DNA from 4 places in the Rhodoferax sp. GW822-FHT02A01 genome. Region 4 is predicted to be linked to each of the others. Evidence: predicted binding sites of a transcription regulator. Region 4 holds the regulator's gene; each other region holds the start of a gene.
The links. The regulator FNR, encoded in region 4, switches genes on or off when oxygen is low (the NO sensors DNR and NnrR bind a similar motif). The targets are predictions, from matches to a motif close to TTGATNNNNATCAA.
Positions count from the first base shown of each region.

Region 1: AAGF34_RS07585 (DUF3149 domain-containing protein) is a predicted target of FNR. The motif match lies at 5,183-5,196, and genes of this name have one in related genera.
Region 2: AAGF34_RS04010 (2-oxoacid:acceptor oxidoreductase family protein) is a predicted target of FNR. The motif match lies at 1,918-1,931, and genes of this name have one in related genera.
Region 3: AAGF34_RS11805 (cytochrome C) is a predicted target of FNR. The motif match lies at 4,583-4,596, and genes of this name have one in related genera.

Region 1 is NZ_CP152376.1:1,594,207-1,602,224, forward strand. Features, by position in the region: gene AAGF34_RS07565 (FAD-dependent oxidoreductase) at 1-138, shown strand, start outside; gene AAGF34_RS07570 (sigma-54-dependent Fis family transcriptional regulator) at 215-2,122, shown strand; gene AAGF34_RS07575 (NAD(P)/FAD-dependent oxidoreductase) at 2,309-4,099, shown strand; gene pstS (phosphate ABC transporter substrate-binding protein PstS) at 4,104-5,147, opposite strand; gene AAGF34_RS07585 (DUF3149 domain-containing protein) at 5,342-5,485, shown strand; gene AAGF34_RS07590 (Crp/Fnr family transcriptional regulator) at 5,498-6,202, opposite strand; gene AAGF34_RS07595 (DUF1924 domain-containing protein) at 6,319-6,717, opposite strand; gene AAGF34_RS07600 (cupin domain-containing protein) at 6,906-7,289, shown strand; gene AAGF34_RS07605 (ClcB-like voltage-gated chloride channel protein) at 7,393-8,018, shown strand, end outside.
Region 2 is NZ_CP152376.1:837,067-845,084, forward strand. Features, by position in the region: gene AAGF34_RS04000 (thiamine pyrophosphate-dependent enzyme) at 1-27, opposite strand, end outside; gene AAGF34_RS04005 (transketolase C-terminal domain-containing protein) at 27-1,280, opposite strand; gene AAGF34_RS04010 (2-oxoacid:acceptor oxidoreductase family protein) at 1,264-1,854, opposite strand; gene AAGF34_RS04015 (response regulator) at 2,012-3,691, shown strand; gene AAGF34_RS04020 (HD domain-containing phosphohydrolase) at 3,688-5,061, opposite strand; gene AAGF34_RS04025 (hypothetical protein) at 5,135-5,554, opposite strand; gene AAGF34_RS04030 (malonate decarboxylase subunit alpha) at 5,463-7,055, opposite strand; gene AAGF34_RS04035 (DUF3141 domain-containing protein) at 7,003-8,018, opposite strand, start outside.
Region 3 is NZ_CP152376.1:2,513,336-2,521,353, reverse strand. Features, by position in the region: gene AAGF34_RS11825 (hypothetical protein) at 1-84, shown strand, start outside; gene AAGF34_RS11820 (hypothetical protein) at 610-759, shown strand; gene AAGF34_RS11815 (NRAMP family divalent metal transporter) at 789-2,450, shown strand; gene AAGF34_RS11810 (c-type cytochrome) at 2,504-3,157, opposite strand; gene AAGF34_RS11805 (cytochrome C) at 3,172-4,551, opposite strand; gene AAGF34_RS11800 (hypothetical protein) at 4,876-5,337, opposite strand; gene AAGF34_RS11795 (LysE family translocator) at 6,287-6,907, opposite strand; gene AAGF34_RS11790 (AraC family transcriptional regulator) at 6,991-7,794, opposite strand; gene mnmH (tRNA 2-selenouridine(34) synthase MnmH) at 7,829-8,018, opposite strand, start outside.
Region 4 is NZ_CP152376.1:4,018,060-4,026,077, forward strand. Features, by position in the region: gene ccoO (cytochrome-c oxidase, cbb3-type subunit II) at 1-124, shown strand, start outside; gene AAGF34_RS19125 (cbb3-type cytochrome c oxidase subunit 3) at 142-285, shown strand; gene ccoP (cytochrome-c oxidase, cbb3-type subunit III) at 307-1,221, shown strand; gene AAGF34_RS19135 (FixH family protein) at 1,321-1,596, shown strand; gene fnr (fumarate/nitrate reduction transcriptional regulator Fnr) at 1,604-2,323, opposite strand; gene hemN (oxygen-independent coproporphyrinogen III oxidase) at 2,532-3,926, shown strand; gene AAGF34_RS19150 (sulfite exporter TauE/SafE family protein) at 3,936-4,625, shown strand; gene dusA (tRNA dihydrouridine(20/20a) synthase DusA) at 4,717-5,721, shown strand; gene AAGF34_RS19160 (hypothetical protein) at 5,806-5,976, shown strand; gene AAGF34_RS19165 (NADP-dependent oxidoreductase) at 5,990-6,991, opposite strand; gene AAGF34_RS19170 (oxidoreductase) at 6,988-7,845, opposite strand; gene AAGF34_RS19175 (TetR/AcrR family transcriptional regulator) at 7,953-8,018, opposite strand, start outside.

The DNA.
Region 1 (8,018 bases), 2.4 Mb from region 4:
ACCATCGGCCATCCGCAGCACGTGGGCGCCATACGCGGGCTGATCCAGTCGCGCCGACACCTGGGGGCATGGAAGGAACGGCTGCTGAAGAATCCGGAACTGGTGATGGACGCGCAGGTGGACCTCAACCGCGGCTAGGGTTTGTGCGCTCTTGACACATGGGAGGCATTGAACGACTGTGCCTGCTCCAAGGCCCACGCCGGAGCAGTCCCCCATGCAAGTCACACCCCATCAGCATATTTCCACCGTGATGCAGGTCGCATCCGAGGCGCATGCAAACGGCAAGCCGCTGGCTTCCCGCCACGAAGACCTGATTCGGGACTCCTGGGTGCGTTGCGTGCACGAGCACGGGCTGGACCCCACACGCATGCAAGAGGCCATCATCGTGCCGCAAGCCCGCTTGCGCGAGCACAAGGAGCAGATGGAGAGTCTTCTGCAAATTGCCCGCCACGGATTGGAGTCGCTCTACAGCAAGGTCTCGGGTCTGGGCTATGTGGTGCTGCTGACCGATGCGCGTGGCATCACCGTGGACTTTCTGGGTGACTTGGTTTTTGAGCCCAGCCTGCGCCGAGCCGGCCTGTACCTGGGAGCGGATTGGAGCGAACACCATGCGGGCACCTGTGGCGTGGGTACCTGCATCAGCACCGGCCGGGCTCTGACGGTGCATCTGGATGACCATTTCGATGCCACCCACATTCCGTTGACTTGCACAACGGCACCCATCTACGACAGCCTGGGCAATCTGAGCGCCGTGCTGGACATCTCCCAGCTCAGCTCTTCGCAGCCCAAGGAGAGCCAGCACCTCGCCCTGCAGCTGGTCACCATGTATGCGCACGACATCGAGAATGCGGCCTTCCTGCAGCGCCATCGGCGCGACTGGATCGTGCGGCTGGCCAGCGCCCCGCAGTTTCTGGAAGTGCAACCCGAATATCTGCTGGCCCTGGATGGGGCGGGGCGCGTCATCGGCCACAACCGCCGTGCACAGTTGGGGCTGCAGGGCGTGAACCACGGCAAGCTGCTGGGGTCACCATGGGAAAGCCTGCTGAACGTTCCGTTTTCCCAAATCGGCCGCTACGTGATGGCGCAACCCATGGACCAGCGCGCAGTTATGTTGCGTGGCGTGCACAGGGCGTTGTTTCTGTCCGTCACTCCGCCACCACCGGTGCCTCTGGTCGTGCGTGACGCTGTTGCCGCACACCTACCGGAGCCGCTGGCATCCCTCTCCCTGGGTGACCTGGCGCTGGACCGGCAGATCAAACGCGCGGCAATGCTGGTGAACTCCCCCATCAGCCTGCTCATCACCGGTGAAACCGGTTCGGGCAAGGAGTACTTTGCCAAGGCCATTCATGCCAGCAGCGTGCGCAAGCAGCGGCCCTTTGTGGCGGTGAACTGTGCGGCCATCCCCGAGGCGCTGATCGAGAGCGAGCTGTTTGGCCACATGCCCGGCAGCTTTTCCGGAGCCAGTGCCAAGGGCAAGCGCGGGCTGGTGCAGGAAGCCGACGGAGGCACCCTGTTCCTGGATGAGATAGGCGACATGCCCCTGGCGCTGCAGGCACGCCTGCTGCGCGTGTTGTCCGAGCGCGAGGTTCTTCCGGTGGGCGCACTCAAGCCCATCCCCATCAACATCCGCGTCATTGCCGCCACGCATGCGCCCCTGGAAGCGCTGGTGCGCTCAGGCAAGTTCCGTGACGACCTGTACTACCGCCTCAATGGTGCCCACTTCAGTCTGCCGCCGCTGCGCGAGCGGGCGGACCGTGGTGCGCTGATTGGCCATATGTTGTCAGGCCGCACACTCACTGCGGCAGCGCTGGCACAACTGATGGCACATACATGGCCGGGCAATCTGCGGGAGCTTCGCAATGTGCTGGACTACGCCAGCAGCATGCGCGCGCACGGCGACATCGACACCGACGACTTGCCGCAACTGCGTGAAGCATCCGCCGTGCAGGCCGTGGCGCAGCCCCGTCCAGCCCCACGCTGCGATGCCGACGAGCAGCTGCTACAGGCTCTGCGCGCCGCGCATTGGAACGTAAGTGCCCTGGCGCGCGAGCTGGGGCTGTCGCGCATGACGCTGTACCGGCGCATGAAGCGTGCAGGCATCGTGCCGAACAACCGCGAATAGCGGTGCAACAGGGTGACAACTGTCACCTGCCTGGCTGTTACACCTGTCACAGTGTGACAGCACCCCCTGCGTTCTGAGTCCATACAAATCAAGCACTTAGGCGCCGGACCGTTCTGGCACGGATATTGACTTGTATCAGTTGAGTCAGCCCATTTCGAGGCTGGCCATCCACAGGAGACAAGTTCAATGACAACCCCCTCGCAAAGGGCCAGCACCTGGTTGGCCGATTTTGGTGCCGCGCTTGGCAAGCGTGATCTGGAAGCGGCGCTCGCACTGTTTGATGACGACTGCTATTGGCGCGACCTGGTCAGCTTCACCTGGAACATCTGTACCCAGGAAGGCAAGCCCGCGGTGCGCGACATGCTCGCTGCACGGCTGGCCGATGTGGCTCCAGGCAGCTTCACGCTGGAAGGCGAAGCGACCGAAGCCGGTGGCGTGATCGACGCCTGGTTCACCTTCGAGACACGTCTTTCGCGTGGACGCGGCCATTTGCGGCTCAAGGACGGTAAGGCCTGGACCCTGCTCACCACTATGGTGGAACTCAAGGGCTTCGAGGAAAAGACCGGCACCCGCCGCATCAAGGGCGCAGAGCACGGAGTGCACAAGAACCGCAAAACCTGGATGGAGCTGCGCAATGAGGAGCAGGCCAAGCTGGGTTACAGCGAGCAGCCCTATGTGGTCATCGTGGGGGGCGGTCAGGGCGGCATCATTCTGGCTGCGCGCCTGCGTCGTCTGGGCGTGCCCACGCTGGTCATCGAGAAGAATGCGCGTCCCGGCGACAGCTGGCGCAACCGCTACAAGAGCTTGTGCCTGCATGACCCGGTGTGGTACGACCACCTGCCCTACATTCCTTTCCCGGACGACTGGCCGGTGTTCGCACCCAAGGACAAGGTGGGCGATTGGCTGGAGATGTATGCCAAGGTCATGGAGCTCAACTACTGGGGCTCCACTACTGCCAAGAGTGCGCACTTTGACGAGGCCAAGGGCGAGTGGGTGGTGGAGGTGGACCGCGCCGGTGAACAGGTGACGCTGCGGCCCAAGCAACTGGTGTTTGCGCTGGGTGTTTCCGGCTATGCCAACGTGCCCAAGATTGCAGGTGCCGACACCTTTGAAGGCGAGCAGCACCACTCCAGCAAGCACCCCGGCCCGGAAAAATACAAGGGCAAGAAAGTGGTGGTGCTGGGCTCCAACAACTCGGCCCACGACATCTGCGCAGCCCTGTGGGAGAACGGCGTGGACGTCACCATGGTCCAGCGCAGCAGCACCCACATTGCGCCCTCGCAGGCGCTCATGGAGCTGGCATTGGGCGGGCTCTACAGCGAAGAGGCTGTCAAGAACGGCATAGACCACCACAAGGCCGACCTGATCTTTGCCAGCGTGCCCTACAAGATCATGCACACCTTCCACATCCCGGTGTACGAGGAGATGAAGAAGCGCGAGGCCGATCTCTATGGCCGACTGGAGAAGGCGGGCTTCATGCTGGACTTTGGTGATGACGGCTCTGGCCTGTTCATGAAGTACCTGCGCCGCGGTTCGGGCTACTATATCGACGTGGGCGCGTCCGAGCTGGTGGCCAATGGCAGCATCAAGCTCAAGAGCCGGGTAAACATCGAGCGCATCAACCCCAAGTCAGTACTGCTCACCGACGGCACCGAGCTGCCCGCGGATCTGATCGTGTACGCCACCGGATTTGGCTCCATGAACCAGTTCCTGGCCGACATCGTCTCACCCGATGTGGCCAACCGCGTCGGCAAGGTATGGGGCCTGGGCTCCAGCACCACCAAGGACCCTGGACCATGGGAAGGCGAGCTTCGCAACATGTGGAAGCCCACCAACCAGCCGCAGCTCTGGATTCATGGCGGCAATCTGCACCAGAGCCGGCATTACTCGCAGTTCCTGTCCCTGCAACTCAAGGCCCGCTTTGAGGGCCTGGATACGCCGGTGTATCGGCAGGCTGCGGTGCATCACCTGCGCTAGCGCTTCACTTGAAGGCGACGGGCTTGCCAGCGTTGTCCTTGATGTCGCCCCAGGACTTCTGAATGGCGGCCACCACGGTGGCCGGCATCGGGACGTAATCCAGATCCGAGGCCGCCTTGCCGCCATTGGCGTAGGCCCAGTTGAAGAACTTCAGCACCTCGGCTGCGTTGGCGGGCTTGTCCTGCTTTTCGTGCATCAGGATGAAGGTGGCTCCGCTGATGGGCCAGGCTTCCTTGCCTGGCTCATTGGTGAGGATCTGGTAGAACGACTTGCTCCAATCGGCGCCGGCAGCGGCCGCCTTGAAGGCTGCCTCGTCGGGATGGACGAAATTGCCCGACGCGTTCTGCAGGATGGCGTAGTTCATCTTGTTCTGCTTCACGTAGGAATATTCCACATAACCAATCGAATTGGGAATGCGGTTGACGAAGGCCGAAACGCCTTCGTTGCCCTTGCCGCCAGCACCAATGGGCCAGTTCACTGCCGTGCCTTCACCCACCTTGCTCTTCCATTCGGGGCTGACCTTGCTCAGGTAGTTGGTGAAGATGAAGGTGGTGCCGGAGCCGTCGGCGCGACGCACCTGCGCAATGTCCGTGTCAGGCAGTGCCAGTGTGGGATTCAAGGCCTTGATAGCAGGGTCGTTCCACTTGGCTACCTTGCCCAGGAAGATGTCCGCCAGCACAGGGCCGGTGAGCTTCATCTGGCCGGGCTCAATCCCCTTGATGTTGATGACGGGCACCACCCCACCCATGACCGTGGGAAACTGCAGCTGGCCTTTCGACTTGAGGACGTCGTCCGTCAGGGGCATGTCGGAGGCGCCGAAGTCCACGGTCTTGGAGTCAATCTGCTTGATGCCACCACCCGAGCCGATGGACTGGTAATTGACCTTTACGCCGGTGGCCTTGTTGTAGTCGGAGGCCCATTTGGCATAGACCGGTGCAGGAAAGCTGGCGCCTGCGCCTGTGACTTCCTGCGCGAATGCATGACCACCAGCGCAAAGGGTCGACAGCGACGCGGCGAGGACCGATATTTTTTTGAATGTGAGATTCATGAGAACACCTGAGTAAAGGGAACCCGAAGGTAGTTTTTATGTATGTCAATTCAGTGACAACGGCGGCGCATTAAGTTCTGCTTAAGTAACCTGCGTCAAAGCATCCCAAAAAATGGCAGGTGTCGGGTGATAAATATCAATCGACGTCACCAGATCGGCAGGGACACTCGTGTCACACCTTTAAGGGGATTGACATGAAACTGCTAACAGATCTGTTCACCACCGACTACGGAATCATGAGCATCAGCGGCATTGGCTTCATGCTGGGGATGGCGGTTTTCTTCCTCTGGTACTTCAAGCACAAGGTGAACGAAGCCGCCCGCAACAACGAAAAATAGCGGGTCGTGCAATCAGTCAGTCGACAAGCCGGCGAGGTTGATGATGCGGTAGGTACGGCCCTGCTTGTCCAGTGGTTCCAGAACTTTGTTGCGCACAAGCTGACTGACTTCCCTGCTGACGGTTTCCATCTTCAAATCGACCATCGCCCCGATGTCTTCCCGACTGAAGAGCGTGACGAGCTGCATGTCGGTGGGGCTTCGCATTTTCAGAATGAAATTGACAACGCGCTGGCGGGCAGTGCCGTAATTCAGGTCTGCCAACCAGTCCTCCGCTTCCTTTTGATTGTGGGACCACTTGCGCATCAGACTCTGATGCAGGCGCGGCGACTGCACAGCCAGCGACTGGATGATTTCCAGCGGTATTCGACAGACGGATACAGCGGTCAAGGCGACAACGCTTGTGTCGATCTTGCCGTGCACCAGCGCTTCCAGACCGATGACATCCCCCTGGCGCATTACCCGCACGATGCGTTCGCGGCCGTCGCTGGTCGTTCGCACCAGCTTGAACATTCCTGACCTCACGGTAAAGAGACCTGGCGCGCGGTCTCCTTCCTGCAGCAGCACCGAATCCAACGCATATTCCAGATCATCAATCGGGGCGTGAATCTTCGAGAAATCGGATTCATCCAAATCTGCAAACAGGACCATCTCCCTGATTGCACAGTTGCGGCAGTCCGATGTTCCTCGCCAGGCAGATGCGGTTTTGATGGGAATCACAAATAGACCTTCTTTGACTAACGGAATGGCGGGCGCGCCGATTCCCTGGTCCAGATGCTATCGACTTCCGATCAGATGGGTTTGATCTTCAACAGGTTGCCGCGCATGGCGGTCTGCTACTTCAGGCTCAAGAGCCACGTCAGGACATCGGCCTTTTCTTCGGGGGTGCATTCCCGCCCGATCACATCGTTGCAATTTCTGCGGAACCATTTTTCCGTCTTGGTGACATCGGTAAAGCGGCTTGGATTCGCTGCCGGTGCCATGGGCTGGATCACCTTGCCGGTCTTGACGTGCTTGCCCAGACCCGTGGGATCCGCCGTGTGGCAACTGGAGCATGACCATTCCCGTCCGTGCTTGGACACAAAGAAGTCATGCCCACTGCCGGGATTCGGCCGGATGCCCGAAAGCCTCACCAGCGTATCTACTTGCTTTGCCGGCGTTGTGTCTTCGGCATGCAGGTGCTGACTGAGCAGAATCAGGAATGCTGCAGTGAAAAGTCCTATGGTTGCGTTCATTCTGGCTCCAGAGAATGGGCCAGTCTACGTTGCCAAGAATTAAGTCAAACTTAATCTCGCCGACGCTCAATCGCCGCTACGCAAGCTACGTCTTTACGTTGCCTCCGAGTGAAAAAATGTAAAGAGCGAACAGGAGGCAATACCACTGAATTAGACTCGTGCGCCACTTCCGTACAGCTGCCTTTTGTATGCGAATTTTTATTGCTCTGAGTCTTCTGGGTCTGATTGCGTTTGACGCGCTGGCACAGTCGTCCGATCCGCCGTCGGCATTTCTGTTGAAGGAGATGCAGGAGGACCGGACAGAAGTGCGCATGGTCACTTCGCAGTTCGCACCCAACACCGCGAGTCCCTGGCATATCCACCCTGCGGCCGTGGCTATCTATGTTGAAACGGGAACCGGTGTCTGGGAGATTGAAGGAAAGCCACCGAAGACCGTCTCGGCCGGGCAGGGTTTGTTGGAGCCTGCGAACCGGAGGTCCCGAGTGATGAACAAACATGCCACACAGGTACTCAAGCTGATAAGCTTTCAGGTCTCCGATCCGGCTCGACCTTTTTCCATTCAATACAAATAGTTCGGCATCTACCCATGACCGCGCCGTGAACCTTCTCCACCTCCTTGGCGTGCGCTATCGAACTTTTTGGGGTGAAAGGCTGTATCGATTTTCCTGGCTGGCAATGATCGTGTGGGCTGTATTGGCCGGGTTGATAGGCGCCTTGGCAACGCAAGCCTTTCGTCTGTCGCTGTACTGGGGAGACAGGGCTTTGCTTGGGCAGGGCGGCAGCATGGTTGCGCTGGCGCACAGTCTGAGCCCGGCGGCGCGCTTGTGTGTACCTGCATTGGGCGGTCTGGTTGCTGGGCTGCTGCTGCAATGGATCAACCGCTTCAAGGAAAAGAACAGCATCAGCGACTACATGGAGGCCAGCACGATGGGAGACGGAAGCATCCCCGTGCGCCTGACTGTGGGGCGCAGTCTTTCATCGGTGGTGAGCATTGTCAGTGGTGGCTCGATTGGACGCGAGGGCTCCATGGTGCAACTGGCGGCCATGTGTGCTTCGTCCCTGGGCAAAGGGCTGCGCATGCCTGCCGACAAATTGCGCCTGCTGGTCGCCTGTGGAGCCGCAGCCGGTATTACGGCGGCCTACAACGCGCCTTTTGCAAGCGTCTTCTTCATTGCGGAAATCGTGCTGGGCTCCATTGCGCTGGATAGCCTGGGGCCGATCATCGTGGCGGCTGTGGTGGCCAACATCACCATGCGCGAATTCCCCGGCTATCAACCACCCTATGCCATCCCGAGCTTCCC
Region 2 (8,018 bases), 2.3 Mb from region 4:
CTGGTAGAACTTGATGGGGGTCGTCATTACGTCACCTTGGAGGCAATGGAACCTACGTCACGCAGCAGGTTCTCGGCAATCGGGCCGCTGCGTCGCGTGGCGGCTTCGCGTTCGAGCTGGCGGTTCACGATGCGCCAGTCCAGGTCCATGAAGGTCAGACTCTGCAGGCTGTCGCTGGTGGCCTCGGTAAAGGTGCGCACCAGGGACGCCTTACTGATGGCTCGGCCGCCCAGGCCAGCGACCACGGTGTAGCCGTGCAGCTGCAGGCCCGACAAGGCCAGCCGCACATCGGTAGACACCACGCCGCCCAGCCCCACGGAAAAACTCTTCTCCAGCACCACCACCCGCTTGGCACCCTGCAGCGCCGCGCGCACCGCGGCCAGAGGGAAGGGGCGGAAGGACTGGATACCCAGCACGCCGATCTTCACGCCCGCAGCGCGCATCTCGTCCACCGCATCCTGGATGGTGCCCAGCACCGAGCCCAAGGCCACCACGATGGTCTCGGCATCCTCGGTGCGGTAGGGTCGTACCAACCCGCCGGAGTCGCGGCCAAAGCGTTGCTTGAACTCCGCCGCAATTTGCGGGATGCGCTCCAGCGCCATGGTCTGCTTGGCGTGGGCCAGGTAGCGCACCTCCATAAAGGCTTCGGGTCCGACCATGGCGCCTATGGACACGGGCTCGGCCGGGTCCAGCACCTGGCGCGGCTCGTAGGGCGGCAGAAAGGCGTCCACCTCGGCCTGCGTGGGCATGTCCACGCCCTCGTAGGCGTGGGTGAGGATGAAGCCGTCCATGCATACCATCACCGGCATGGACAGCTCCTCGGCAATCTTGAAGGCCTGGATGTGCAGATCCAACGCCTCCTGGTTGGTCTCGGCAAACAGTTGCAGCCAGCCGCAGTCGCGCTGGCTCATGGAGTCGCTGTGGTCGTTCCAGATGTTGATGGGTGCACCAATGGCGCGATTGGCCACCGTCATCACAATCGGCAGCCCCAGGCCGGAGGCGTTGTAGACCGCTTCGGCCATGAACAACAGGCCTTGGCTGGCCGTGGCCGTGTAGGTACGTGCACCGGCTGCCGATGAACCGATGGCCACGCTCATGGCGGCGAACTCGCTCTCCACATTGATGAACTCGCAAGGCGTGAGCGAACCGCTCTTCACCCGCTCGCCCAGACCTTCGACGATGTGCGTCTGCGGTGAAATGGGGTAGGCGCAAATCACTTCCGGACGCGCCAGCGCCACGGCTTCGGCAACGGCGGCCGAACCTTCAACTTGCTTGCGCATGGGCCAGCTCCTTCATTTCATTCTGGACATAGGCATAGGCTTCGCGGGCGCCGGCGATGTTGCCGTCTGCGACCTTGCCGGAAAACTTGTGGCGTATGGCATGCTCCACCGCATCCAGCGTGACCAGCCCGGCGAGCGCGGCAAAGCCGCCCAGCAAAACGGCGTTGGGCAAGGGGCGGCCCAAATGCCGCAGCGCAATATCCGTGGCCGGAACCGTGGTCAGGCGCTCGTGGCGAAAGTGCTTGCTGATATCCGCCAAACCCAGTTCATCAAAGGTGCGGCGGGTGTTGATCAGCACATAGCCGCCGGGCTGCAGCCCCTGGAACACGTCGACCTGGTGCAGCAGGGTGGGGTCCTGCACGATCAGAACGTCGGGCGCCAGTATGGGTTCGCGCAGGCGGATTTCATGGTCGTCGATGCGGCAGAAGGCCACCACGGGAGCGCCGGTACGCTCGGAACCAAAGCTGGGAAAAGCCTGCGCATGGTGACCCTGTTCGAAGGCGGCCAGCGACAGCATTTCGGCCGCCGTGACCACCCCTTGTCCACCGCGCCCGTGAATGCGAATCTGCAACATGGAAGACCATCCTCTTTGAAACCAAAGGTGAAGGCATTCTGTTCCCGCGCGTCCACGTCAATATTGATTTGCGTCAACACAATGGCGTGCATCACAATGTCTCATCGGCAATGTAGCCGGACAAACAATTACACGCCCACGTCCATGGGCGGCACATATGGCACAGCTGCTAGAAGACATTTCCAACACGCGGGCCCTGGTCGTGGAAGGCAACCCGGCCATGCGCTCGATACTGGTTAGTCAACTCAAGGACTTCGGAATCCGCACCGTGATGCAGTGCGGGCGCATTGCAGACGCAAGGCGCATGCTGGAGTTTCAGAGCTTTGACTTCGTATTGTGCGAACAGCACTTTCCCATGGAAAGCGCAACCGGACAGGACTTGCTCAACGATCTGCGGCGCAACCAGCTGCTTCCGTTCTCGACCGTGTTCGTGATGATCACCGGTGAGGCCACCTATGCCAAGGTGGCTGATGCCGCCGAGTCGGCGCTGGATGGCTATTTGCTCAAGCCCCACAAGCCTTCGCAATTGAGCGAGCGGTTGCAGCAGGCCCGGATACGCAAGGCGGCATTGCAGGAGATCTTTTCTGCCATAGAAGAAGGCGACTTTGCCCGCGCCGCCAAGCTGTGCATCGCGCGCTTTGAAGCCCGAAATGCCTATTGGCTGTATGCCGCGCGCATTGGGGCCGAGCTGCTGCTGCGTCTGGACCAGCCGACCCAGGCCCAGCGCCTGTACGAGGCCGTCATTCAGGCCAAGACCCTGCCCTGGGCCAAACTGGGTGTTGCCCGCTCCATGCTCGATGGCGGACAGCCCGCCGCAGCGGTCAGCACGCTGGAAAACCTAATCACGGAAGACCCCACCTATGCCGATGCCTATGACGTCATGGGCCGCGCCCAGTTTGAGTTGGGCAAATTCGAGGAGGCATTGGCAACCTACCGCATGGCCAGCCAGCTCACGCCAGCCTCCATCGGACGGCTGCAGAGTTTTGGGATGATGTCGTTTTATGCCGGCAAGCTCGAAGATGCGGACAGGGCTCTGCAGCGCACAGCGTTCCTGGGTCTGGACTCCAAGATCTTTGATTGCCAGGTGCTGGTGCTCAGCGCCTTCATGACGTTCGGACGCAATGAGCAAAAGGGCTTGCAGCGTTGCGTCAATGACTTTGAACGCCTGCTGGAACGTGACCCAGGGCAGGAACGCACGCGGCGCCTGTCCAAGGTCGTGCAGACCTTGAGCCTGATACACCACCACCAGATTGCGCAGTCGCTGGTGTCGGTGCGCGCCATGATCGGCGAAATACGACTGCCGGAGTTCGACTTCGAGTCAGCCTCCAATCTGGTGGCGTTGCTGGCGCAGCTGGCCAAGCGCGCCATCCAGCTTGAAGAGGTGTACTCGGTGATCGACCGGCTGGCATTGCGCTTTTGCTCCAGCCGGGCCATGAGCGAGCTGCTGATCGGCGCTGCCAAGGCTCACCCCGAATACGCCGACCGCGTGCGCACCTGCAGCGCCAAGATACTCAAGTACGCCGAATACGCCATGTCGCTCAGCCTCAAGGGCGACCCGGCTGCCGCTGTCAAGGAGCTGCTGCTGCGGGGCGAGGAGACACTCAACATCAAACTAGTGGAGTCGGCCTTCAGTGTGCTGGACCGCTACAGCGACAAGATCGGTGACACCACGGAGCTGAAATCGCAGGTAGAGGCGCTGCGCCTGCGGTGCGCGGCGAGCAAGGCACGCGTGGGGCCGGGCGAAGGACCGCGCAAGGCGGGTGGACTGACTCTGCGCGTGGACGGTGCAGCACCAAAAAAGAGTGCGCCCGAACCACAGGCAGCAACTGGCAACTAACCGAGCTTGGGCACGTTGGCCATGGCGGCGCACAAGGCGTCATAGCACAGCGGGTCCAGCGCGGTGCCCACGGTCTTCTTCATCATCTCCAACGTCTGGTCCACCGGCACAGCACCGCGGTAAGGGCGCTCAGCAGTAATGGCATCGAAGATGTCGGCCGTGGTGATGATGCGGGTTTCGATAGCAATGTCTTCCGCCGTCAATCCGCGTGGATAGCCACCACCGTCCAGGCGCTCGTGGTGGGCTCCGGCAATGCGCGCCAGTTCGCGAAAGGCGCTGATGCGAGAGAGGATGGACTCAGTGAGCTCCGCATGCTTGCGCACGGCTTCCCACTCGGCTGCATCGAGCTTGCCAGCCTTGTCGAGCACGCTGTTGCTCACGCCCAGCTTGCCCACGTCGTGCAGCAGTGCCCCGCGCTTGAGCCAACGCCTGCGCTCCAGGTTCAATCCCAAGGTCTCGCTGATCAAGTCGGTGTACAAGGCCACGCGCGCGCTGTGGCCGCTGGTGTAGGGGCTCTTGGAGTCCACCACCTGACCGAAGGCCGTGGCAATGTCGTCCAGGTAGTCCTCATCCAGAGGCACCTCAAAGCGGGCCGGCTCCAGAGCCGCCACGGCCGCGTCGATATCACTGGAAGTCAAGGTGTTCCAGAACGAATCCTGTGCTGCCAGGCGCTGCACCGCATCCACCAGCGTGGGGTCAAACCACTGGCCTTTGCGATTGCTTACTTCGGCCAGCGCGGCCTCCTTGCTGTCGGCCGTGTGGAATACGTCAACAACCTGTGCCAGCAGGGCAATGCGGGAGTACAGCGGGATATCGGTGCCAGCGACGCCACTGGGCTTGCCCGCGCCGTTCCAGTGTTCGTCCAGGTTGTAGATGCCCTGGGCAATGCCTTCGGAGAAGCGCAGCAGCCGGGCAATCTCGGCACCGCGCTGGCAGCGGGTCTGGATCAACTGTGTGGAGTACTCCGACCCGTTCTTGAAGATGTTGAGCACACTCTTGAAGCGCTCAGCCAGCCCGGTCTTGAGGCCGGTGTGCTGCAACACAAAACGCACCACCTGCGGCAGGCTGTCGCCCACCTGCTTGAAATCACGCTTGAAGCTCAGGTCATCGGTCAGGTAGAGCTCGCAAATGCGCGCCGCGTTGCTGCTGCAGCCAAGGTCCTTGAGTAGCAGTGTGTAGTAGAGCTCCCACAACTGCTGCTCGGGCATGCCGATTTCGCGGCCTATGTGCATGCCGATCCAGCAGCAGCGTACGCAGTGCCCCACCGGCTGCCCTTCCGTGATGTCCAGTGCGTGACTCAGTGCGCTGATGAGCTCGGACAGCTTGAGTGCCGAAGCCTTGGTGACAAACTGGATGGGCGGTCTGTGCATGGATGGGTGGGTAATCTGTGCAGATTAAACACCGATCCATTGGGCATGGTCGGAGCAGGGGTGATTGCCGCCGCTAAATTGCGGCCTCCGCTTCGGCTTGCGTCTCGTAAATGTGCGGTGCCAGACCACGGCTGCTGATGGCCGCGCCCAGCTTGTTGCGCAGGAACGCGCTGGTGCTGTAGCGCGTGATGCGGGCGTAGTAGTGCTCGCTCATGTGCTTGACCACTTCGGCATAGGCGTCCATGGCGGGCTCCATGATTTCAAAGCCGTCGTAGTTGACGATGGTGTTGACGCGGTGACCGATCTCCTGGCACTTGCGCTCAACGGCCGCCTGCACATCTTGCGCGTCCTTGGGTGTGAGGAGCTTGAGTCCCTGGAAGTTGAGGAACAGCAGGTTGCGCTCAGGCTGGTAGGCAATGCGGTCCAGCAGCGAGATGGACAGCAGCGTGTCCTTCAGGCCCATGGGCTCCTCGCGGAAGATGCGTGCATCCATAGTCAAAGGATTGCGGATGATGGGCTTGAAGGCCATGTAGGGCATGGATGTCGCGCTCGATGTCCACGCCGGGTGCCACTTCGGTCAGTTCCAGTCCTTCGGGGGTCAAGGTCAGCACGCAACGCTCGGTAACGTAGAGCACCTTCTTGCCCATGCGTGCAGCGTATTCGCCGCTGAAGGTGACCTGCTCGATCTTCTCCACGAACTTGCGGAACTTGCCTTCCTTCAGGATGGTGAGTTTGCCGTCCCCCACCTTCACCTCCAGGCCACCCGCGGTGAAAGTGCCAATGAAGATGACCGTGCGACTGTTCTGCGTGATGTTGATGAAGCCACCAGCGCCGGCCAGACGCGGGCCGAAGCGGCTGACGTTGATGTTGCCGCGCGCATCGCACTCGGCCAGCCCCAGCACGGCCAGGTCCAGGCCGCCGCCGTCGTAGAAGTCAAACTGCTGGTTCATGTCCAGCTGTGCCGTGGCGTTGGTGGAGGAGCCGAAGTTCAGGCCGCTGCCGGGAACACCGCCCACCACGCCGGGCTCGGCGGTGAGCGTCATGTAGCGCAGCAGGCGCTCCTCGTTGGCGATATCGGCCACGCCTTCGGGCATGCCGATGCCCAGGTTGACCACTGCATTGGGCATGAGCTCGAAGGCGGCGCGGCGCGCAATCACCTTGCGCTCATCAAAAGGCATGGGCGGCAGCGCATCCAGCGGTACACGCATCTCACCCGAGAGCGCCGGGCTGTAAGGCGTGCCGTAGGTTTGCATGTGATATTCGGGACGGGCCACGACCACGCAATCCACCAGAATGCCGGGCACCTTCACGCGGCGCGGCAGCATGGCCCCGGCTTCGGTGATGAATTCCACCTGTGCAATCACGATACCGCCGGCGTTCTTCACGGCCATGGCAATCGCCAGCGCGTCCTGCGTGAGCGCCTCACGCTCCAGCGACAGGTTGCCATCCGGATCGGCAATCGACGCGCGAATGAAGGCCACGTTCGGCTTGGGCGCCTTGTAGAACAGCATCTCGCGCCCGCCCAGGGTGGTGACTTCCACAATGTCTTCGGTGGTGCTGGCGTTGATCTTGCCGCCTTGCAAACGCGGGTCCACAAAGGTGCCCAGCCCCACCGGCGTGAGGTTGCCCGGCAGGCCTGCGGCGATGTCGCGGTACATGTGGGAGATGACGCCCAGCGGCAGGTTGTAGGCCTGGATCTGGTTGGCCATGGCCAACGCGCCCATCTTGGGCACCAGCCCCCAATGGCCGCCGATGGCAGAGGCAATCAGCCCCTCGTAGGCGATGCGGTTGAGGCCGCGGTCCTTCCCATCGCCCGGGCCGCCGCCAAATAAAAGATGCAGATTGCGCGGCTGCGCTGTCTCCAGAAAGCGCTTTTCCAGCGCTGCCAGCAACTCGTCGGGGACACCAACAACTCCGAATCCGGAGCAGACCAGTGTGTCGTTATCGTGTACGAGTGCGACGGCGTCGCTGGCCGACACTATTTTTGATTTCATTGCTTGGCTCCTCAGTGGTTTTATTGTCAGCCACGCCCAGCAACTGCTCCATGCGCTGGATCAATTCCAGCGAGTGGGGAGCCATCTCCGCGCGCGCACCCACGATGAAGTTCACCAGCTCCAGTGCCTTGGCACGGTCTTGCGGCGTCTTCAGCAGCAGGGGCAGTGTTTCCACTGCACGCTTGGGCTCGAACTCGGCGATGATGGATTGCTCCTGGATCAGCTCGCCTCTGCGCTCCGGTCCCATGGACTGGAATGGTTCGGTGTGGTTGAGTATTTGGGCCGAGCGCTCCAGCCGGTCGCGTCGCACCGAGCCGCGCGAATCCGCCATCAGCACCAGCATGCGGATCACACCGGCTGCCAGGTCGCCACGCTCCATGTTGGCCAGTATCTTCTGCACGGAGGCCGAACGACGCAGGTTGCGGCCTTCCTTGCGCTCGTTTTCCATTTCTTCGGGGCGTCCCAGCCAATGCATCAAGGGCGTGCCGTAGATGGCCAGGAAGGTGTTCTCGTAGGTTGCATCGCGCAGGTCGCGCATCAGGTCCATGCCCTGGATGATGCTGTTGGCCATCACCCGCTCCAGCTCCAGAAACGGGTTGCCGGGTGTCACGGAAGGGGTCTGGCTCTTGGCCCATTCGACGAACGGCGTCATGGCCGGCAACAGCGGATTAGCGTCGGAGAACAGTTTGCGGCTCACTCGCGATGGATGGGCCTCGCGCAGCGCCTTGGCGGTCTGCGGCGTCACCATGCTCTTGAGCAAAGGGCGCACCGTGGTGTCGTACGCCTGGGCACCGAGCTCGGAAAAGCGGGCCACTGCCGCAAAGTCCTTTTCCTGGTCGCGGTCGTTTTCCACCGTGGTGAGGATGTCCTTCATGCGCCGCTCGTGGAAGCTGACGTAGAAGTGCTCGTTGCCTTCGTCACCTTCCATTTCGTCGATCTTCATCTCGTACAGACCTGGCGTCA
Region 3 (8,018 bases), 1.5 Mb from region 4:
GGGCGGGCGGTGGTTACTGCTGCTGGGCACGTGGGGGAGTGGGGGGTGTTGGAGTGGTGGGCTGGGGCGTTGGACCGAATTTAGGGCGATAGCGTTCAAAAGGGAGTCAGACACTGAGGATTACGGCGGCCACAGTTGTGACGGTCAAGCCTTCGGGGTAGCGTTGCAAAAGATAGGGTGGGATTGGCCGGTTGGGAAGACCGCAAGCTTGGAAGGAGAGTACTTCGCAGAGCATCTTTACAAATCTAAACCAAATTTCGCCCAACAAGCGTGCCGTGTCGATTGACTCAGATTTCGGTCAATACGACAATACGCGCCTCTCAACAACGGAGTAATCCATGGAATCTGGCCCTAGTACCGGTTCGCCCAAGGCGAGCCCTCCAGCGCGTACGTAGGCGGCCTTTTTCCGCATCGTCTCGCTGGTTTCAGCAGGACGATGTGTTGCAGCTTTCTCTTTCGGTGTCAGTTCTTGGCACTGCAGTGCATCTCCTCGGTTTTTTGCATTTGCGCAATGCGTTTGTGCTGAAGCGTTCGCCTGAGCGTTTTCGGTAGCAAAGACGTGTGCGCTTTGACGTCGATCCTGTGGATCGCCTTCACAAAGGAGTTGCCATGAAATTCAATATTCACTTTGTCATCAAGGCTCTGGCTTTGGTTTGGACATGCGTATCTACAACCCGACCCAAGGCTGACCAGCACCACGACCCTGTCGCGGCCGCTCCGTATGGAGCCTTGTTTTCCATCTTGACCAGCGCTCGCTGATCGCGCATGCCTACAGAGGAGAAATCAATATGACCCCAATCAACGCAATGAACGATTCCGTCAAAGTGGGCTCCAGCGCAGTGCTCGACAGTGCACATGTGGGAGATATTCGTGGAGCGTTTGGAACCATCAAACTAGGGGATACCGGTGTGCGCGCAACATGGAAACAGCGCTGGCACACCTTACTGGCAATACTTGGTCCCGGTCTGATAGTGATGGTAGGAGACAACGATGCGGGTGCATTCGGCACCTATACGCAGGCCGGACAAAACTACGGCACATCCTTGCTATGGACCCTCTTGTTGCTTGTACCTGTCCTTTATGTCAACCAGGAGATGGTTCTTCGCCTGGGAGCCGTCACGGGAGTTGGGCATGCTCGGTTGATTTTTGAGCGCTTTGGAAAGTTCTGGGGGGCTTTCAGCGTAGTCGATCTGTTCTTGCTCAATGCCTTGACCATCGTTACCGAATTCATCGGTATCAGCCTCGGATTGGATTATCTGGGCGTCTCGCGCATATGGGGTGTCGCAATCGCAGCGCTAATCATCATCGGAGCAGCCAGCACCGGGGACTTTCGTCGCTTTGAACGATTCTCCTTGTTTCTTGTTTTTGCGAGTCTGCTACTGATTCCCATCGTGATCATGGTCCATCCAGCCCCGACCCAGATCGCTCATGACTTCTTTGTGCCCCAAATGCCCAAGGATAGCAAGCTGAGCGAAGTCATGCTGCTGATCATTGGCATTGTCGGGACCACCGTCGCCCCTTGGCAATTGTTCTTTCAGCAAAGCTATGTCATCGACAAGCGAATCACCCCGCGCTTCATCCGATACCAGCGCATGGACCTTTGGCTGGGCATCTTCCTGGTGGTCGTAGGCGCCGTTGCCATGATTGCCTTTGCGGCGCAGACCTTTGGCGGGCAGCCGGAATTCGGCAATTTCACCGACGCACTGGGTGTCGCCAATGGGTTGGAGAAATACTATGGTCGTGTGCCAGGCGTATTTTTCGCCATTGCACTCATCGACGCTTCCATCATTGGTGCATTGGCGGTATCGCTTTCAACGGCTTACGCCATTGGTGATGTATTTGCAGTGCGTCACTCCCTGCACCGCAAGCCCGGCGATGCCAAGGCCTTCTATGCGGTCTACATAGGGCTGATCATCGTTGCTGCCGCCTTGGTACTGACTCCTGGCACGCCCTTGGGACTTCTCACCAACCTCGTGCAGACCTTGGCAGGCGTGTTGCTTCCTAGCGCTACTGTCTTCTTGCTCCTGCTGTGCAACGACAAGGCGGTACTGGGCCCTTGGGCCAATTCCAAAGGGCTCAACTGGTTCACCGCAGCCATCATTGCTGTACTGGTGATGCTTTCGGTCATTCTGACTGCGGCCGTGCTCTTCCCAGACATCAGCGATGCACACATTCTTGGTGTCCTGGTTGGTGGAACGGTACTCGGCGCAATCTTGGCATTAGCCGTCAAGGTCTATGAGCGCTATCAAGGCGTTCAAGTTTCCGAAGACACGCTCCTTCCAATGACGCAAGTAGAGCGAGACAACTGGAGAATGCCCGCCATGGACATGTTGACGCCGGCACGCCTCAGCTTGTCCAGCCGCATGTGGATGCTGGTGCTGCGCGCCTACCTGGTTATCGCGGCGGGATTACTAATCGTAAAACTCGTTTTGCTAGCCATGCCTGCCTGATTGAAGCGTGCGCCCAAATGCTGTATGTAGGCGCAAGCGAATGATCGAAGTTGCTATCTTGGCGATCCGATCGACGCCAAATATTGCGCTACAGCTTCCATATCCTGATCTGATAGCGCGTGCGTGATTTGCTTCATAGCGGCACCACGAGGACGTTGGTCCGTGTGCTTGAACACTTTGAGCTGCTCCACGACATAGCTTGCATGTTGGCCGGCCAAGCGTGGGAATCCACCATTGCCTTCGGCCTTCGGTCCATGACACGCCATGCAGGCTACGACTTCGTTCTCGGGAATTCCGTTGTTGAAAATTTGCTCTCCTCGGACCAATAGCGCGCTCTGACCAATATGTGCCCGCATAGCAGGCTGACTGGAGAAGTAATCTGCAAGCTCGTCAACCTGACCTGCAGTCAGGTGGGTAAAGCCCCACATGTATTGGGTGCCACGGGAGTCACTTCTGTCGTGGCCCTTGAAATCGGCCAATTGGGCTGCAAGGTACTCCTTTTGTTGACCTGCCAGTTTGGGAAATGCCGGTGATGTGGACTCACCTGTCACTCCGTGACAGTTGGAGCACACCTGAACGGCTACAACCTTCCCGGGCACACCCGGGTTTGCAACATCACGGCTACTGCCAAGGCTGGTGCAGGCGGACATCGTCAGCACCGCGGCCACAACGGTGAAGGATTTCAATAAAAGCTGTTTGGTCTTCATCATCGTCTCCCCAATTAGAAAGCGGCCCACAGATACACATATGTGGAATTGTTGTCACTGGCATTTCGACCAGCACCGTCGTAATTTGATGTACTTCCCAGATATTTGGTGAAGATATTGAATTGAACGCCCACGCGCACGTTCTGATTGATCAGGTAGAAGAACTCTGGTGTCCACACCTCAGAATCCGGAACACTCGTCGCGTTGTAGGTGTAAACCGCTGCGTCTGCGCTACCTGTTACGTTTCGGTAGGTCAAACTTGCGCCGTATGTCTGCCGATAGACATAACTCGCCTTTGCAAAGAGGGTATTTAATGTCGCAGATCCGCTGTAAGTTGGCGTAACTTGGTTGTCATCAATGTTTTCCTGTATTGCACGTATTTGTGCAGTAAACGTATGTGGAGCTAACAAGTACTGATACTGAGCGTCTATGCCCACATCCCGGTAGTGCAAGCTTCCAAGAGACGCGTCAGGAATTGCATCCGCATTGTCCACTAGCGTTTTAGCATCGAATCCAAAAGCACCTACCATGATGTTGTGAGCATCCCATTCCCGCGTGTATGCAAGGCGCCAGTACAGGTTGTTGCCGTCAACATAGGTACCGGCAAATGGATGACTGGTGTCTCCGCTTTGCGTTGGATAGCTCAGGAAGGAAAGCCCACCCTTGGCAGCCTGGTATGAAGTCAGTTCGGCGTAGTAAGTCTTATCGAGGTAGATATAACCACCAATACCTGCTACCTTTTGAGAGAGCCCGCCCTCGAGCAAGGTCGTGTACGGCAGCCCCCCAAACGCTCCCTGTGTCGTGCTCATATAGGGAGAAGACCATGCTGGCGCGCTGTTCCAAACGTCTTGAACCGACGGATTGTTGTTGAGTGTGAGCCCCCAAACCAGATCTCTATTGACATCAACCGTTCGATCGGCATACCGCAGATCAAAGTTGTCGGCTGCAAAACTTCCCCCATCTGGAAAAGACTGGGTGTACTGCGCAAATCCGCCGATGTTGTCAGTAACCTTGCCGGCCAAAAAGACACTGGCACTCTCAATAATGGTTTGACCATCCCGGCTTGAGGCCATGGCTCCATACCCGTCTGCCGCTGGATTTTGCGTTGTGGTGTTGGTTGCCACCACCATTGCCGACAGCGGATTGCCACCTTCACCCAAGGTGTATCCGGTCAGCTTGAACATCCGCCCATAGGGAGTCAATTCGGGGTACTGACCTCCCGCATGACACGCCACGCAACTTTGTCCCGTTTGTCGTGCGAACGTTGGTACAGCCAATGCTGACTGACACGCAATCAGCGATACCAGCCCGACAAGTCCAGCAATGGCCGACTTTCTCCATGTCCCCAACCACAAAGATCGAGCAACGCCACAAACGCATTCAACCAATTTCATTTTCGTCTCCTGCCAATTTGCCGAAACAACTTCGACATGGGTCAATGCTGATCCGATGCAGGCAGAAAATATTGACGTAGCGCAAGGTGATTAGGCAAAAAACCAGCTTTACATTAATTTGCAAAGACGCACATTTCAAGAGTATCGAACTGTCGACAATATGCACTGCGGGGGATTGGCGCCCTCGCTCTACATGTTATTGGCGAAAGCTTTTCAGAACCCTCCATCCGTCATGTGATGGAGGTTTTTTTTCGCAAGCTGCTAACTTGGTACTCCCATCAATGGATGCAGAGTAGCGGCAACTCATTCACCATGGGTACAGCGCTATTTTGTTGGCGCAAGGCACTCATAAATGTCTTCGCCCTTTGGCTGGTAGAACGGGCACTTGCGCAATTTCGCAATAGTCATCGGCTCATCGCCTCCCGCAAAATTGACTTCGAAGTCGCCGTGCGGCGCATTTACGATGACAAATTCAGATACCAACGCGCAGTTCTTTGAATCGCCCCCGGGTCCAGGCGTCAGGTCATAGCCAACCGTTAAGTGATTGTCCGTAAACTTGAACTTTGCGGCCTGTGGCTGTTGCCCGCAAACCACCGGGTCAAAGACTGTCACTACAAGCTTGTCATACAGGCGATACGGTGTCACCACCTCCTGTTGTTTGTCCTTCGTGTTCTCAATCTGGATGGCCTTGAAGATCAACGATGGAGTTCCTGTGGATACGGGCAACTCTGCAAATGCAGACATAGATAACAACGCTACACCAACCAATATTGCTGTCTTTTTCATAAGAAACTCCGAAGTTATTCAATACCTTTACAAGCGCCACGCGCACCTTAGGGTATGACTCTGTTCGGAAATCCTTTCGTTGCGATAGGTCAAGGTCTTGTCAGATGACAACACTTCCCATCGGCACACCATTCTTGGCGGATCAGTTCAATTTACCCCTTTGCCCATATACCCAGCCCTCCCACCACCCCCAAGGTGCAGACGATTCCAGTCACTACGACAAAAGCCCAGAGGTACCCAAACAGAATCCTTAATCCTACTCGCCGTGTCAACAGTGTTACCTTGTCTTTCTGTTGATTCGTTGGAAGGTGGAGGCAGGGTCCGCAGCCTCAGTGTGAGGAAAGTGGGCTCTGGTGGTGTAAGACGTATGGGCTCTGGATTCCGCCAGCCGGCGACGAGAAGACTGCAGTGCAGTACCACCGATACGAGCAGCGCAAACAGTATGCGCCGGCTCGTTTCGGGGAGAGGCGAAGTGGATGTGTTGGGTGAAGACAGAGAAATATTCACGTCTTTCTCGTCGTCAAATGCTGAGTCGGATTGCTCTTACAAGAAGTAAGAGCCTCAGTCTAGCGCAAGATGTTGCGCCTCTTCTGGAGACGCTGAGTGCTTAATTACGCTGCTGTTTTTGCTGATTCAACCACCTACACGCTGGCTGCGGCGACGCAAGCCCAAACACGAGAGTAGGCACGCTAAGGCGTCTTTGATCGCATCGAAATATATGCTTCGGGAAGACCTGCGTGAAGGTCTGTTTGCAGTTTGGTGACCTATCACTCGCAACGATTGGAGCCGAAGATGCAGTGCCCTACAAACAAACTCACGGGAACGGAGGCTACAAGCCAGGCCACGAAGATTTGGGAAAGTGTCAACGAATCCATTTGGTGTGCTCCTTTTGAAAGAGCACGCAGGATCGCAAAATGGTGTCGTTGACACGAGCATTGTTATGCTGAGTTTACGGTGTGCCCTCGGTCCATGCCAACCTTGCCGCCATGAAGACGAAGGCCACTGCAAAGCTCTTGCGCAGCCCGGCCTGCACGGTAGGTGTCTGAATCACGATGCTCCGAAAGCCGTGAGCCAACATGCCGTAACCCACGAAAACCGCCAAGGTCATGGTCATGAAAACGGCACTCAGCACGCCAAATGCCACAAGAGGCTGCGCAGCGGAAGCGTCCATAAATTGGGGTAGGAAGGCCAGAAAGAAGAGCGAGAGCTTGGGATTGAGCGAGTTCAGCAAGATGGCCTTGGTTACCAGACTCCATACACGGACAGGCGGGCGTGCTTCGTCAACCGTGAAGGCAGTTCGGTCACGCCAGGTCAACACGGCCAGATAGAGCAGATACAGCACGCCCAGCACCTTGAGCGCCTGAAAAGCAAGGCTGCCAGCGTGCATGGCTGCGGCTAACCCAAGGCCTGCAGCCAACATGTGCGGCAAGATGCCCAGCGTGCAGCCCATCGCCGCATACACACCCGCCAAGCGCCCCTGCGACAGCGCAGTGGAAACCGTGAGCAACACGCCGGTTCCAGGAGTGACGACCACCACCAACGAGGTCACAAGAAATTCAAGACTGATCATGAAAGGCCCTTCCGCCATGAAGAACACACCCGGTGGTGTGTTGGGGCCATCTTCGTTGCGGGTGGGCCGTCGGGTCTTGAACGTTATTGCAGCCTGTGCTGCGCGTGTTGCCACATGCCCGGTGTGTAGCCGAGGAACCGTTGAAAGGCGCGGGTCATGTGGCTCTGGTCGGCAAAGCCACAGGACAGGGCCGATTCCGTGAGCGAATATCCCTTGGCTATCCGCGCCTGTGCGCGGTGCAGCCGTTGCTGCTGCAGCCAGGCAAAGGGCGGCAGACCAAACGTCCGCGCAAACTGGCGCACCAACTGGAAACGCGAAAGCCCTGCTAACTTCGACAGCGCTTCAAGCGACGGCGGCGCGTCCATCTGGTCCAGCAGACTCTCGCGGACCGCGCACAACGTAGAGGGAAGCACATCGGGCAGTGCCCGGTTGCCATAACGCTGCACCAACATGCCCAGGGTGTGGGTGAGCATTTCCTCTGCGCCAGAGTCCGGCCCCTGTGTGGGCGCCCAGTGCCGTAGCAGTGCATCAACCGTCTGGCGCAGCTCGGCATCCTCCAGCACGGGGCGGGTCAACTCCACAGTATCCAAGCCCACCGCATCCGCCATGAGCTGCGTAGAAACATAGACCATACGCCAACACCGTGGACGCCGCTGCAGGGGCACACCATCGTGTATCTCACCGGGGTTGGTGGTGATGACGTTCCCGGCAAGTGATTCCACTGGTCCGCGACCACTGGCAGAGACCTGACCACCCGCATCCATCAGCCCGAATCCAAAACTGTCATGGCAATGCCTGTCAAAGGCGCGATTGCTGTGCATGTGCACCGCATGCACGCCCGAGACCGGGCCGTTTAGTACAACGCAACGGTGCAATGGCGGGGACATGGCGGCTAGGGGCGAATTGATTGGAAGAACAGACTCAGGACGCAGCAGCCCCAATAGCCCGAGCCAGCGCTTCAATCCCCTCGACCGACAAATCCTGCGCAACAAAAGTAGCCTGCGGTGTACTGGCCTCGGCGTGGTTGTTCAGCGAGCGCAGGTAAAACCGGTCGTAGTGCTGGGACAGCAGCTCGGCCACCAGGGTGGCAAATTCCTTGCTGGCTGCCAGT
Region 4 (8,018 bases):
GCGCAAGGTTGGTGTGCCTTATACCGATGAGCAAATTGCCAAGTCGGTTGAGGAAGTCAAGGGCAAGACCGAGCTGGAAGCCGTGATTGCCTATCTGCAGTCCCTGGGACTGGCGCTGCGCTGAAAACGCTGGAGACCGACATGGATTTTGATATCAACACCCTGCGTGCCTTGGCAACTCTGGTCAGCTTTGTCACGTTCATTGGAATTGTGTGGTGGGCTTGGTCCAAGCGTCGCTCCAACGACTTTTCTGAAGCAGCCAATTTGCCCTTTCAGCAAGACTGATCTACCCCAATAGGATTCATCATGAGTGACTTTGTAAGTAATTTTTGGTCCGTGTATGTGGCTGGCATTACTATTTTTTCCATAGCGGCCTGCGTGTTGCTGCTGTGGTTCAGTGGTAAAGCCAAGGCAATGACCTCCCACGACAACACCACCGGACACGTGTGGGACGGCGACCTGCGTGAAATGAACAACCCCCTGCCACGCTGGTGGGTGGGCCTGTTCGTCATCACCATCATCTTTGCAGCCGTGTACCTTTCTCTGTACCCCGGTCTGGGCAGCTCTCCTGGCAGCTCCGGCTGGACGTCGCATGGACAGTATGACGCCGAGGTTGCCAAGGGCAATGCCGAAGTGGCGCCTATCTACGCCAAGTTCATGGCCATGAAGGTGGAGGACGTTGCCAAGGATCCCCAGGCACATGCCATTGGTGAACGTCTGTTCATGAACAACTGCTCGCAGTGCCATGGCTCCGATGCGCGTGGCGGCAAGGGCTTCCCCAACCTGACTGACAATGACTGGCTCCATGGTGGCACACCCGAGAAAATCGTGGAAACCATCACCAAGGGCCGTGTTGGCAACATGCCTTCGATGGCAGCCGCAGTGGGCACTTCTGACGACGTCAAGAATGTTGCCAACTATGTGCTGAGCCTGTCTGGCAGCCCGCACGACTCCGTGCGTGCCAACCTGGGCAAGGAAAAGTTCGGTGTGTGCGCTGCATGCCACGGCCCAGACGGTAAGGGTATGCAAGCGGTGGGCTCTGCCAACCTGACCGACAACATCTGGTTGCACGGTTTTGGTGAGCAGGCCATCATCAACATGATCACCAACGGCAAGACCAACATCATGCCCGCTCAGGAAAATAAGCTCAGTCCTGAGCAGATCCATGTTGTGGCTTCTTATGTCTGGGGTCTGTCCAACCTGGGCACTGCTCAGCAGTAAGTCGACTCAGTAGCAGCTTCTACCCTGGCAGTGTTTCGAGTCCTGACTCGAAGTCCTGCCGGGGTTTTCTCTTTCAAGTATTGAATGCAAGGAACCGATATGAGTCAGCTCGCCAATGCACCAGAAGCCAAACCATGGTGGAAGTTCGGTCACGTATGGATGGTTGTGGCAGGTCCTGCCATCGTTGTTGTGGCAAGTTTTATCACGCTGTACCTGGCCATCAGCCGACCAGATCCTGTAACGGATGAAAACTACTACCAGAAGGGACTGGAAATCAACAAGACGCTAGGTGGTACACCGTCCAGTGCCGCACCTGCGATGGCTGCAAGGAATCACGCAGCTACTGGCGTCCCCAAGCCTGTGGACGCCCCCTGAACGCTACTTAGCTGCAAACCTTCGGGTTGACGATTTCACGCAGCGCGTCCGTGTTCAGAATGCGGACGTGGCGTTGTTTGACCTCGACGATGTTTTCTTCGACGAACTTGGAGAAGGTGCGGCTGACCGTCTCCAGCTTGAGGCCCAGGTAGCTGCCAATTTCTTCACGCGTCATGCGCAGGACCAGCTCCGATTGAGAGAATCCGCGAGCGTGCAGACGCTGCACCAGGTTGAGCAGGAACGCCGCCAGGCGTTCTTCAGCGCGCATGCTTCCGAGCAGAAGCATCACGCCATTTTCGCGCACGATTTCCCGGCTCAAAATTTTGTGCACGTGGCGCTGCAGCGCTGAAACCTCGCGCGACAGCTCTTCAATCTTTTCAAAAGGCATGACGCACACTTCTGCGTCTTCCAGTGCTACGGCGTCGCAGGTGTGGTGCTCCTGGACGATGCCGTCCAGGCCAACAATTTCGCCTGCCATCTGAAAACCCGTCACTTGGTCGCGGCCATCTTCGGAGGCAACGCAGGTCTTGAAGAAACCTGTGCGGATCGCATACAGGCTGGTGAATCTCTCGCCATTGCGAAACAGTGTGGCGCCGCGCTTGACTTTGCGGCGACTGCCCACCACTTCGTCAATACGCTCCAATTCGGAAGGGGTCAGCCCCAGGGGCATACACAGTTCACGCAGATTGCAGTTGGAACAAGCGACCTTGATGCCGTGGGCACTCATTTCAACCACGTTGCCCGCCGGCCTGATGGAAATCGCGGGATGGGCTTCATCCGGTAGATATGCGTTCATGTGTTCTTCCTTATCTCACCTGATCCAAATCAATTATGAACCTAAATTTCGAAATGTCATGTATTCGAGACCTTGATTCACATCAAACTATCTGTTTGCATCTTCAGGCACATTGTCGGGGATATGTCCTGGAGTACCTATGAATTCTGTCGTATCCCCCGTCACCGAAGACTTGCTGCGCCAATACGACGTTTCCGGCCCGCGCTACACCTCGTATCCTACCGCCGACCGCTTCGTTGAGGCCTTCAATGCAGAAGATTATTCTCAGGCACTGACACAACGCCGCAGCGGGCCTGCTGCTTTGGCATTGCCGCTTTCGCTTTACATACATATCCCATTCTGCGAGTCGCTGTGCTACTACTGCGCATGCAACAAGATCATCACCAAGCACCACGAAAAGGCTGCCGAATACCTGACTTACCTGGAAAAAGAGGTGGCTTTGCATACCCAGCTGATTGGAACTGCACAGTCCGTAAGCCAGTTGCACCTGGGCGGAGGCAGCCCCACCTTTCTGAGCGACGATGAGCTTCGTGCCGTCATGGCGATGCTCAAGCGCAATTTCACCTTTGTCCCTGGTGGGGAATACTCCATTGAAATAGATCCCCGCACCATCGATGCCGAGCGGCTGGATACCCTGGCCGAGCTGGGCTTCAACCGCCTGAGCTTCGGCGTGCAGGATTTTGACCCGGCGGTCCAGAAGGCCGTGCACCGTGTGCAGCCAGCCGAGCAGGTCTTCTCCTTGGTGGCAGATGCGCGCAGCCGTGGGTTTGAATCCATCAATGTAGATCTCATCTACGGCCTGCCCAAGCAAAGCCCTGAGTCGATTGAGCGGACCATTGCCCAGATCATCGAGCTGCGTCCGGATCGCATCGCTTTGTACGCCTACGCCCATCTGCCGGAACGCTTCAAACCGCAGCGCCGCATCAACATTGCCGAGATACCGAGCGGCGGCTCCAAGATTTCCATGCTGTCACGTTCCATGGCCGCACTGATGGAGGCCGGCTACGTCTATGTGGGCATGGACCATTTCGCCTTGCCGGACGACGCGCTGGCCGTGGCTAAGCGCCAGGGACGTTTGCATCGCAACTTCCAGGGCTACAGCACGCAGCCCGATTGCGATCTGATCGCCCTGGGTGTTTCGAGCATTGGGCGAATCGGCGCTACCTACAGCCAGAATGCCAAGACGCTGGAAGAGTATTACGACGCCCTGGACCAGGGGCGCTTTCCCATTGTCCGCGGGTTGGCCTTGACCCGGGACGATCTGGTGCGTCGAGCCGTCATCATGGCGCTTATGTGCCAGGGGCAGGTTCAATATGAATCGATTGAGCTGGCCTACCTGATCGAGTTCAACAGCTACTTTGCCAAGGAGTTGGAAGTCCTGCGTACGCTGGTGGACCAAGGTTTGGTGGTGCTGGAGGAAAGTGCGATCCAGGTCACCGCCAAGGGCTGGTTCTTCGTGCGTGCCGTGGCCATGGTGTTTGACCGCTACCTGCAAACTGACCGTACCCGCGCCAAGTTCTCCAAGATCATTTAGCATCGAAGAATGCAATTTTCCTTGGGCGCCACGGCGCTGTTGATGGGGCTTGCCGGCGGCCCCCATTGCGTCGCCATGTGTGGCGCCGCCTGCGCCGGCATTGGTCAGGCGGCCGGAGCCCGCAAGAACCCGGCAATATTGAGCTTTCAACTCGGGCGCATCGTGGGTTACTCCGCTTTGGGTGCCTTGGCTGCCGCCAGCATGCAGGGGCTGGGCTGGATGACCATCCAATCCGCGGCTCTGCGACCGGTCTGGAGCATGTTCCATGTGGCCGCCATGTTGCTTGGACTGGTGCTGCTGATCCGCGCCCAACAACCCATCTGGCTGGAGTCTGCTGGGCGGCGCATCTGGGCGCGCGCCAAGGCTTTGGGCGCCGGAGCGGGCGGTGCACCGCTGCTGCTGGGAACGTTGTGGGCCTTGTTGCCCTGCGGGTTGCTGTATTCCGCCTTGCTGGTTGCCGCCATGGCTGGCGGTCCGTTGGATGGCGCTCTGGTCATGGCGCTGTTTGCATTGGGTACCAGTGTCACCATGACTGCCGCACCTTGGCTCTGGCTCAAGCTGCGTGGCAGCGGTCGAATGGGGGGCAGCAGTGGTGCTTGGGGCGTTCGGTTGGCTGGATTGGCTTTGGCGGTCAGTTCCGGTTGGGCCTTGTGGATGGGCCTGATGCATAACACGGCGCCCTGGTGCGTCAACCCCTGATCGCCGGTGCCGAGCCCTTAGCCGAGGCCGGAAATGCCAGCCATGGTCTAATTTAGCCCCTTGGCACCACCCCCATTTTTCTGGTTTTGAATTGAAAACCGCCTATTCCCCTCATCGTCTCAGCGTTGCACCCATGCTCGACTGGACGGACAAGCATTGCCGCTACTTTCACCGGCTCATGACCCGCCACGCCCGCCTGTACACCGAGATGGTGACCACCGGCGCCTTGCTGCATGGCGATGTGCCGCGCCATCTGGACTACAACGCGGAAGAGCATTCTGTCGCCTTGCAACTGGGGGGCAGCGATGCCGCAGATTTGGCAGCTTGCGCCAAATTGGGCGAGCAGTGGGGCTATGACGAAATCAATCTGAATTGCGGCTGCCCATCGGAGCGGGTGCAGCGCGGTGCCTTTGGTGCCTGTCTGATGAACGAAGCATCCCTGGTGGCCGACTGCGTCAAGGCCATGCAAGACGTGGTGGACGTGCCGGTGACCGTCAAGCACCGCATCGGCATCGATCGCACGGAGAGCTATGACTTTGTGCGGGACTTTGTGGGTACGCTTTCGGATGCCGGTTGCAAGGTGTTCATCGTGCACGCGCGCAACGCCTGGCTCAAGGGCCTGTCCCCGAAGGAAAACCGGGAGGTTCCGCCTTTGCGTTACGACGTGGTGTACCAACTCAAGAAAGACTTCCCGGCGCTCACCATTTCCATCAATGGCGGTATTCAAATCACCACACAGGTTGCGGAACAACTCGCACATGTGGACGGCGTCATGCTGGGCCGTGAGGCCTATCACAACCCCTGGTGGCTCGCGAGTTGGGATCACGCCTTTTTTGGTGATCCTCAATCCGGCTTGACGCGGGGAGAGGTCGAAGAACACATGGTGGCCTACATGGAGCGCGAAGCCGCGCAACATGGCACCTCCTGGTACACCATCGCCCGCCACATGCTGGGCCTGCGCCACGGCTTACCCGGTGCTCGCAAATGGCGGCAGGCCTGGAGTGACCATCGCCACAAGGGTCTGTCTGCGCGGGAAGTTCTGAAAATTGCCCGGCAGGGCGTGCGCGCTGACCTGACGGAAGATGCTGCCGCTTAGCTGCATAAGCGACAGCATCTGAATTTGTCGGTGCCCCGCGAGTAGCATGGCGCGAAGATCGCAGCCCAGGTGGAAGGCCTGGGCGTGGGTTGGCTGCCGTTGGAAAAAGTGCGCCAACTTTTAAAGAAGGGCACGCCGGTGGCGCTGCCTACAGAAGACCCGCGCGAACCGAATCTGCTGTTTGTCGGCTGGCATTCGCATCGTGCCGGGCCCAGCCTTGAAAAAAACATTGTGGCGCCAACAGTCCTATCCTGATGCTGAACCGGATTTACCTGAGCTTGATGACAACCTTGCCCTTTGCGCGGCCTGCCTCGACGTAGGCCACGGCGGCATTGGTTTCTGCGAAAGGGAACAACCGATCCACAACCGGGCGTATGGCCCCAGCCTCGATGATTCGGGTGATCTCACGTAGTTGGCTTCCGTTTGCCTTCATGAAGAGGAACGCGTAGTCGATACCGAGGCTCTTCGCTTTGCGCCGGACGCCCGAACTCAGCATCCGCAAGACCAATCGGACGAACCCGGGGGCTTTGATTTCCTGGCCGAATGCGGGATCAGGCGGCCCGGATATGGAGATGAGTTTTCCACCGGGCTTGAGCACACGCAGAGACTTCAGCAGCGTCTTGTTGTCCTGACTGTTCAGCACCACGTCGTAGTCACGCAGGGCATCCTCAAAGTCTTGAGTCTTGTAGTCGACCGCGACGTCTGCGCCCAGACCCTTGACGAGGGCGACATTGCCCGTGCTCGTCGTGGTCGCAACCGTGGCGCCCAGATGCTTGGCCAACTGGATGGCAAAAGTCCCCACGCCACCTGAGCCTGCCTGGATAAAGACCTTCTGCCCCTTCTTTAGCTTGGCTTTTTCCACCAGTGCCTGCCAGGCCGTCAGACCCACCAGGGGGATGGAAGCGGCTTCCTCCATCGTCAGGCCCTTGGGTTTCAACGCCAGGGACGTCTCTTTGACGGGCACAAATTCCGCAAACGTGCCGATCCGAAAATCATCCGTCCGCGCATACACTTCGTCGCCCAATTTGAACTGTTGCACGCGCGGACCGACCTGCACAACCACTCCTGCCACGTCGTGGCCAAGGACCAGCGGCAGGCGATAGGGCAGGATGAGCTTGAACTCACCGCTCTTGATCTTGCTGTCCAACAGATTCACACCAGCGGCATGTACCTCAACCAGGACCTCGTCATCGCGCAGCTCCGGTATTGGCAAATCCGCCAGGCGCAACGCCCCCTTTTTTCCATAGCGATCAACGGTGAATGCTTTCATGGTGTTTGCCCCGCATGTGCGACGTCGAGCCGCAAATCTTTCCGAATTCCGGCATCCACCATGCCCGCAGGTGCAAATCTGCGCAGCAGCCGCAAGCGGCTTGCGAGCCCGCCTGCGGTGTAGCGGAGCTTCGGGTGAGCGGCATTGGCTGCCTTCAGAACTACCTCGGCCACGACACCCGGAAGATCCGCCGTGGCCATTACTTCCTTCACGCGCTCGCCCACGGCGGCGCGAACTTCGCCGTATGCGTCGAGCTTGGCATCGGGTTCCAGGAAGTTCGCATCGAAGGGCGTCTTGGTGTACGCAGGCTCGATCACCGAGACCCGGATGCCCCGCGTGCGCAGCTCATGGTCCAGCGACTCGGAATAGCCTTCGATCGCATGCTTTGTTGCGGCATACAGTGCGCCGTAAGGCATTGGCAGAAAACCCAGGACCGAGCCGATGTTGATGATGCGTCCCGCGCCCTGCGCGCGCATATGCGGCAGCACAGCGCGCGTCATCCGCACGATCCCGAAAAAATTCGTGTCAAAAATTGACTTGGTTTGCGCAATAGAGCTTTCCTCTGCGCCCGCAGGCGCAACTCCGAAGCCCGCGTTGTTGACGAGCAAATCGATGCGTCCCTCTCGCTGTATCAGCGTCTGCACGGCGGCTTCGACGGACTCATCGCTGGTCACGTCGAGCGACAGCATCTCGAACGTCTTCCCGGCAACTTTGCCGCCGCGGCGGCTCGTGCCATAGACCTTATAGCCAGCCTTCGCCAGCAGCTCTGCAGTGGCCTGTCCGATGCCCGATGAGGCACCCGTTACGAGGGCAATCTTGCCCCCATTCCTTTGCTCGTTGCTGTTTGTGTTCATCATGTTTCTCCTTCAGTGGTGGGTGGAATCAGTAGTTTCGTATGACAGTCGTAATATTAAAATTCGAACGAATAGGCAGGATGTACGTGCGACATTCAAAAGTGGGTTTAGTGAGCGATGTGGGTCAGGTGCTTGCGTGAGGCGTCAAGCAGGCTTTCAGCCAGATCCGGCTC